2 regions of the Lysobacter sp. 05T417 genome follow, and region 2 is predicted to be linked to the other one. Evidence: riboswitches for the same ligand, from Rfam matches in the RefSeq annotation. Region 2 holds a riboswitch; the other holds the start of a gene.

Region 1 (3,405 bases), on a different contig from region 2:
GAAACGGCATCACCTACTCGATGGTCGGTCGAGACCTGATCCGCGCCGCGATCAGGAAGAAACGTCATCCCCTGTCGCAACTGTTCTCGTTCGAGCGCATGCATTGACTCCCCACCCGGGCGGACGGCGCCACCCCGACGACAGCCACAAACCCGTCAGCGACAGCCAAAAAGAGGGACCCGGCATCCCGCCGGGCCCTTCCATCACATCAAACGCAGAAGCCGCCTCAGTTCATCGGCGCATAGCGCAGCGTCAGGAACCACTCGCGACCCGGCTGGTTGTAGAACGCCACCGTCTCGTAATCACGGTCGAACACGTTGGCCACCCGTGCCTGCAGCGTCAGATCGCGGGTAAGCGCGTACTCGGCGCGCAGATCGAGCGTGCCGTAGCCGCCGAGACGACGCGTGTTGGCGACATCGTCGTAGCGCGAACCTTCGCCCACCGCAGTCAGGCCAACACGGAAATCACCAAAAGCGCGATCGACATCCAGGCGAGCACTGTTCTTGGCGCGACGGGCCAGATCGTTGCCCTCATAGAACCCACGACGATTCTCGGTGTCGAGGAAACTGATTGCACCATTGATCGTCCAGTCCGCGATCGTCGTGTCGGCCGACAGCTCCGCACCCTGCATGCGCGCCTTCTCGACGTTGTTGGGAAGATTGATCGCCGCATCGAACGCGATCAGATCGTCGACGTCGGTGCTGAAGGTATCGAGGTGCACGTTGAAACCGTTACCCAGATAGGCCACGCCAAGCTCCCAGGTCTCCGAGTCTTCCGGGCGCAGGTTGGGGTTGCCGAAGAACGGGTAGTACAACTCGTTGAACGTCGGCGCCTTGAACGCACTGCCGTAGCCAGCAGTGACGCGCCAGCTGTCGGCGAACACCAGGCCCCATGCCGCGCCGCCGGTGGTGTGGCCACCGAACTGCTCGTTGTCGTCGTGGCGCACGCTGGCCTCCAGCGACTGCGCGCCGAACTTGCCCTGGTACTGCACGAAGGCTGCCTTGTTGTCGCGCTCGTCCTCGTCGTAGCGGGTGGTGCCCTCGACGCTGTCGTTGAGCCAGTCCAGGCCGACGCTGACGAGCTGGTTGGCGGCGAGGCCGAAGTCGCCCTGCAGCGTGGCGCTGTCACGGTTGGTGCTGAAGAAATCGAGGTAGGTGTCGCCGAGGAAGTTGTCGGACGAGTCGACGTTGCGGCCGGCGGTCAGGTGCACGTCGACGCGGTCGGACGGGTGCCAGCGCACCTTGCCGCCGATGACCTGCTGCACGGTTTCGGCGCGGTCGGTGAAGTCGCCGTCGAACTCGTTGTCGCCTTCGTTGCGCAGGGCATGGCCTTCCAGCGTCCACTGCTCGCCGAGGTTGATTCCACCGCGCAGCGACAGGGCGTCCTTCTCATAGCCGTCGCGGTCGGGCTGGGAGTCGAGGGCGATGAAGCAACCGGCGCCGTCGAACGTGGCCGGGTCGAAGAAGCCGTTGCAGGCGTTGATGCCGCCGGTGCGCGTGTGCTGGTAGTCGGCGCCGAACCAGCCACGGTCGTTGCCTCCGCCGAAGCCGACGCCATAGCCGAGGGTGTCGTTGCTGCCGCCGTCGAAGCGCACGCGCGGGGCGAATGCATGCTTGTCGCGGCGGGTGAACACCTGGATCACGCCGCCGATGGCGTCGGCGCCGTACAGGCTCGAGCGCGGGCCACGGACGATCTCGACGCGGTCGATCATCTCGATCGGCAGGTCCTGGAACGCGGTCAGGCCGGAGGTGGCCGAGCCGACGCGGATACCGTCGACAAGCACCAGCACGTGATCGGATTCGGCGCCGCGCAGGAACAGCGTGGTCAGCTTGCCGTCGCCGCCCTGGTTCGACATCGAGATGCCGGCGCGGCCGCGCAGCAGGTCGGGCAGCGAGCGCGCCTGGCTGGCGCGGATCTGTTCGGCGTCGATGACTTCCACCGGCGCCAGTGCGTCGTTGACGCTGACCGCGGTGCGGTTGGCGGTGACGATGACCTGGTCCAGGTCGGTGGCGCCGGCGGTGTCCTGCGCCTGGGCGAGCGCGGGCGCGGCGAACAGGCACGCGACAGCGAGGTGCACGGCCATCGACATCGGGGTACGCAATTGCATCGATATTTCTCCAACGCACGGCTCGTGCCGTGACGGGCAACTGGGGACGTCGCGAGGAGAGTGCACGGGGCTGCGGTGTGGGCGCACGGCGCCAACGTCGCCGCCGCGATGCCCTCCGCATCGCAACCAGGGGTGGGCCCGGCCGTACTGTCGTGTACAGGCGCGTGACCCTGCTTCCAGGCCGGTCTCCGGACTCGCGAGTGGAGGCATGTGCTCTCCGGCGCCGCGCCTTCCCGTGTCATGCACAGTGGCGGATGCAGCGCTTGTACTCGCTTACCGTTGCGGGGGCAGTGCCGGAATGATCCCTGCGGGGACGTCACCGGCTTCCCGTTTCAACCCGCCGGCAGACGCCGCCGGGTCACCTCGAAGCGGGCGCAGTCTACGCGATATGTTCCCCGCTGCCCAAATGTCCTCTCGTGATGCGGGGGCTTCGCATGGGCGGCGTCCGCCGGGCCGGGGATTGCTACGCCCGGCAGACGACATCCTGTCTCTATGCCGGGCGTGGGCCATCCATGGCCCACTGCTTCGCAATCCCCGACCCGGCGGACGCCGCTTCGGCAATTCGTTGCCCGGTCTTCGATTTGATGTCATCCCCGCGAAGGCGGGGAGGGACGTTGCCCTGCCTCAATCCCGCTCGGCGGGCTCGTCCAGCAGCGACGGCATCTCCATCGTCTCTTCGGCGATCTGGGTCGTGGTCACCGGTCCCGCCGGTGGGCGGTAGCGCGGTGGCGGCAGCAGGGCGATTGCGGCTTCGGTGGCGGCAATCAGCTCGGCGCGGCGTTCGTCGGAGACTTCCTGCCAATGGCAGTCCTGCAGCGCGCCCTCGATGGCGTACAGCAGGTTCAAGGTCGGTTTGAAGCCGGCGCGCTTGACCCGCATGAACGCCTCCACCGTGCCCACTCCGGCCAGGTCCTCGCGCGTGCGCAATCCCACCTGGCGCAGCCAGGCCGCGGACTTGGGCCCGATGTTGCGCATCTTGTCGGTGCTGTTTGCGGCGTTTTTTGCGGTATTCATGCCAGCGACTCCACGAAGGCCTGGGCAATCGCCTCCAGGCCGCGCTGGTCGTCGGCGTCGAAGCGGTCGAAGTGCGGGCTGTCCAGATCGAACACGCCGATCAGCTGGCCATCCCCCCCCACAAGTGGCACGACCAGTTCGGAGTTAGACGCAGAATCGCACGCAATGTGGCCAGGGAAGGCGTGGACGTCGGCGATCCGCTGGGTCTGGCGGGTGGTCGCGGCAGCCCCGCACACCCCCTTGTCGAGCGGAATCCGGATGCAGGCGGGCAAGCCCTGGAAGGG
Region 2 (3,405 bases):
GCGGCGCCGGCCGGTAGCAGCTGGTAGAAGCGGAAGGCCGCGAAGATCACCAGCAACAGCACGCCGATCGCGCCGCCCTGCAGGCTCAGCGCGAAGCTGCGCCTGGCCTCGCGCTGGCGCCAACCGAATACGAGCGCCGCGAGCGCCGAGGCGGCAATGCCGGCCAGGCGCAGTTCGACCGGCATGCGCATCCAGCCCTGGTCGGAGGCGTACTTCAGCAACGAGGCGATACCGGCGAAGAACACCAGCACGCCGACCTTGACCGGCATGTTGCCTTCGGTGAACCACCTGCGAACTGCACGCGTGGCCAGGTCGACCATGTCCGGTCGCGCCGGTTCGCGCGGCGCGCGCGCGTACTGCGGCGTGGCTCGTTCGCGCGCGGCGGCCGGCAGCGGCGGCGTCGGCGCCGGTGGCGCCGACGCAGGCGCGGCGGGACGTTCGAGCGGAGGCGGTGTGGCCGCGGCAGCCGATGGCGCCTGGGCGCGCATCCATTCCTGCAACGTCGGCCCCTCTGCCTGTTCGCGGGCGACCGGCGGCGAGCGCAATTGCGCGACCTGCGCCTCGAGGACGGCGACGCGCGCCTTGAGCGTCCCGATCATCGTCAGCGCGACGATCAGCAGGACCGGCACCGACAACACCAGCAGCACGAGAATTCCTATTCCACCAGCCATCCATGGGCCCCCTGTTGTGGATCTGGGCTCACATTACCGCAAGCGCAGGTGTGCGGTTCAGCTTTTGCGTTCGGATCGTGGCGCACAACATTATGTGTTGACCAACCAGCTCGACCCCACTATGTTGTGTCCGTCGGTGCCGGCCTAGCGGTCGGCTTAAAAGGGAAGTCCGGTGCGGCCACGCTCGAACAGCGAGCGGCCAAGTCCGGCGCTGCCCCGCAGCGGTAGTGGAAACGAACGCCGTCATGGCACTGGGCCCAAGGCCTGGGAAGCGACGGTCAGTAGGTGAGGTCACCAGCGGCAAACGCCCGGTCCTCGCGTCCAGAGCCCGAAGACCTGCCGACAGCCGCGCGTTGCACACCGCGCGGTGACCGGCCAGCGAGTCTTCGGAGGGAAGACGGTCGGTGTCGCACGGTGGCGCCGTTGCTGTCGAAGAACGCATGCGCCACTCCAGGCCGGTCTCGGCCTGCGCGACGCCGCAACCGCAATCTCCGAGTCCCGCGACCCGCGCCACGCCGCCCTTCGAGGGAAGGACGACGAGCCGTGCGCCCACGCACCGGAGCCAACAGCATGACCACCACCACCGACGCGCCCGCCGCCAGCAAGGCTGCCGCCCAGCCGAAGGCCACGCTCGTCACGACCGCGGCCGCCACGACCGCCTCCGCCACGACCGCGCAGGGCGAGTCCGCCGGCTTCGCCCTGACCCCGCCGGCCGCGAACCTCACCATGACGGTGACCAAGCGCAACGGCCGCCGCGATCCGGTCGACCTCAACAAGATCGTGCGCGCGGTGACGCGCAACTGCGACGGCCTGTTCTCGGTCGATCCAATGCGCGTGGCCACCCGCACCATCTCCGGCCTGTACGACGGTGCAACCACGCGCGAACTGGACGAGCTGTCGATCCGCACCGCCGCGCTGCTGACCGCCGAGGAACCCGAGTACGGCCGCCTCGCCGCGCGCCTGCTCGCCGGTGTGATCGAGAAGGAAGTCGCCGGCATCGAGATCCATGCGTTCTCGCAGTCGGTGCACCGCGGCCATGAGCTGGGCCTGATCAACGAGCGCCTGCTGACCTTCGTCCAGGCCAACGCGCGCAAGCTCAATGACGCCATCGACCCGGCGCTGAACCAGCGCTTCGACTACTTCGGCCTGCGCACGCTGTACGACCGCTACCTGCTGCGCCACCCGACGGCGCGGACCGTCATCGAGACTCCGCAGCAGTTCTTCCTGCGCATTGCCTGCGCGCTCAGCGAGAATGTCAGCGACGCGCTGGCGTTGTACCGGCGCATGGCACAGCTGGACTACATCCCGAGTTCGCCGACGCTGTTCAACTCGGGCACGACGCACGAGCAGCTGTCGAGCTGCTTCCTGCTCGACTCGCCGGAAGACTCGCTGGAGAGCATCTACAAGCGCTACATGGACGTGGCCAAACTGAGCAAGTTCAGTGGCGGCATCGGCCTGAGCTACACCCGCATCCGTTCGCGCGGTTCGCTGATCCGTTCCACCAATGGCCTGAGCAACGGCATCGTGCCGTGGCTGAAGACGCTCGATGCCTCGGTCGCCGCCGTCAATCAGGGCGGCAAGCGCAAGGGCGCGGCCTGCGTATACCTGGAGCCGTGGCACGCCGACGTCGAGGAGTTCCTCGAGCTGCGCGACAACACCGGCGACGAAGCCCGGCGCACGCACAACCTCAACCTGGCCAACTGGATCCCGGACGAGTTCATGCGCCGCGTGGAGGCCGATGGCGACTGGTCGCTGTTCGATCCGGCCAAGGTGCCGCAGCTGACCGACCTGTGGGGCGAGACGTTCGATCGCGCCTACCACGCCGCCGAAGTCGCCGGCCTGGCGACGCGCCAGGTCAAGGCGCGCGAGCTCTACAGCCGCATGGTGCGGACGCTGGCGCAGACCGGCAACGGCTGGATGAACTTCAAGGACAAGTCCAACCGCGCCTGCAACCAGACCCTGCGCGAAGGCAACGTGGTGCACCTGTCGAACCTGTGCACCGAAATCCTGGAAGTCACCTCGCAGGACGAGACCGCGGTCTGCAACCTGGGCTCGATCAACCTCTCGCACCATGTCGAGCTCTTCGCCGAAGGACCGGTGCACGGCGAAGACGGCCGCTTCGATTTCGACAAGCTGGCCGAGACGGTGCGGCTCGCTGTACGCCAGCTCGACCGCGTCATCGACCTGAACTTCTACCCGATCGAAACCGCGCGCCGCGCCAACCTGAAGTGGCGTCCGGTGGGCCTTGGCGTGATGGGCCTGCAGGACGTGTTCTTCAAGCTGCGCATGCCGTTCGATTCGGACCAGGCGCGGGCGCTGTCGAAACAGATCGCCGAGGCGGTCTACTTCCACGCACTGTCGGCCTCCAACGAACTGGCGATGGAACGTGGCCGCCACCCGTCGTTCGCCGACACCCGCGCTTCGCAGGGCGAGCTGCAGTTCGAGGCCTGGGGCGTGGCGCCGTCCGACGCCCACGGCTGGGACGGCCTGCGCGCACGCATCGCCGAGCACGGCCTGCGCAACTCGCTGCTGATCGCGATCGCGCCGACCGCCACCATCGCCTCGATCGCCGGTTGCTACGAGTGCATCGAGCCGCAGATATCGAACCTGTTCAAGCGCGAGACGCTGTCGGGCGACTTCCTCGTTGTCAACCGCTACCTGGCCGAGGAGCTGAAGACGCTCGGCCTGTGGACGCCGGAGCTGCGCGACCGCATCAAGATGGCCGAAGGTTCGA

What was found. A riboswitch is a leader RNA that binds a small molecule or an ion and turns the genes downstream of it on or off. The one in region 2 is predicted to bind cobalamin.
Region 1: another riboswitch for cobalamin. It lies ahead of btuB (TonB-dependent vitamin B12 receptor); the one in region 2 lies ahead of AC1DER_RS12340 (ribonucleoside-diphosphate reductase subunit alpha).

The regions. Positions count from the first base shown of each region.
Region 1 covers NZ_JBFTLK010000004.1:275,707-279,111, forward strand. The annotation lists gene AC1DER_RS09075 (NAD(P)/FAD-dependent oxidoreductase) at 1-107, shown strand, start outside; gene btuB (TonB-dependent vitamin B12 receptor) at 227-2,107, opposite strand; cobalamin riboswitch at 2,270-2,488, opposite strand; gene AC1DER_RS09085 (TfoX/Sxy family protein) at 2,732-3,121, opposite strand; gene AC1DER_RS09090 (GAF domain-containing protein) at 3,118-3,405, opposite strand, start outside.
Region 2 covers NZ_JBFTLK010000006.1:74,429-77,833, reverse strand. The annotation lists gene AC1DER_RS12345 (DUF2339 domain-containing protein) at 1-671, opposite strand, end outside; cobalamin riboswitch at 789-1,029, shown strand; gene AC1DER_RS12340 (ribonucleoside-diphosphate reductase subunit alpha) at 1,398-3,405, shown strand, end outside.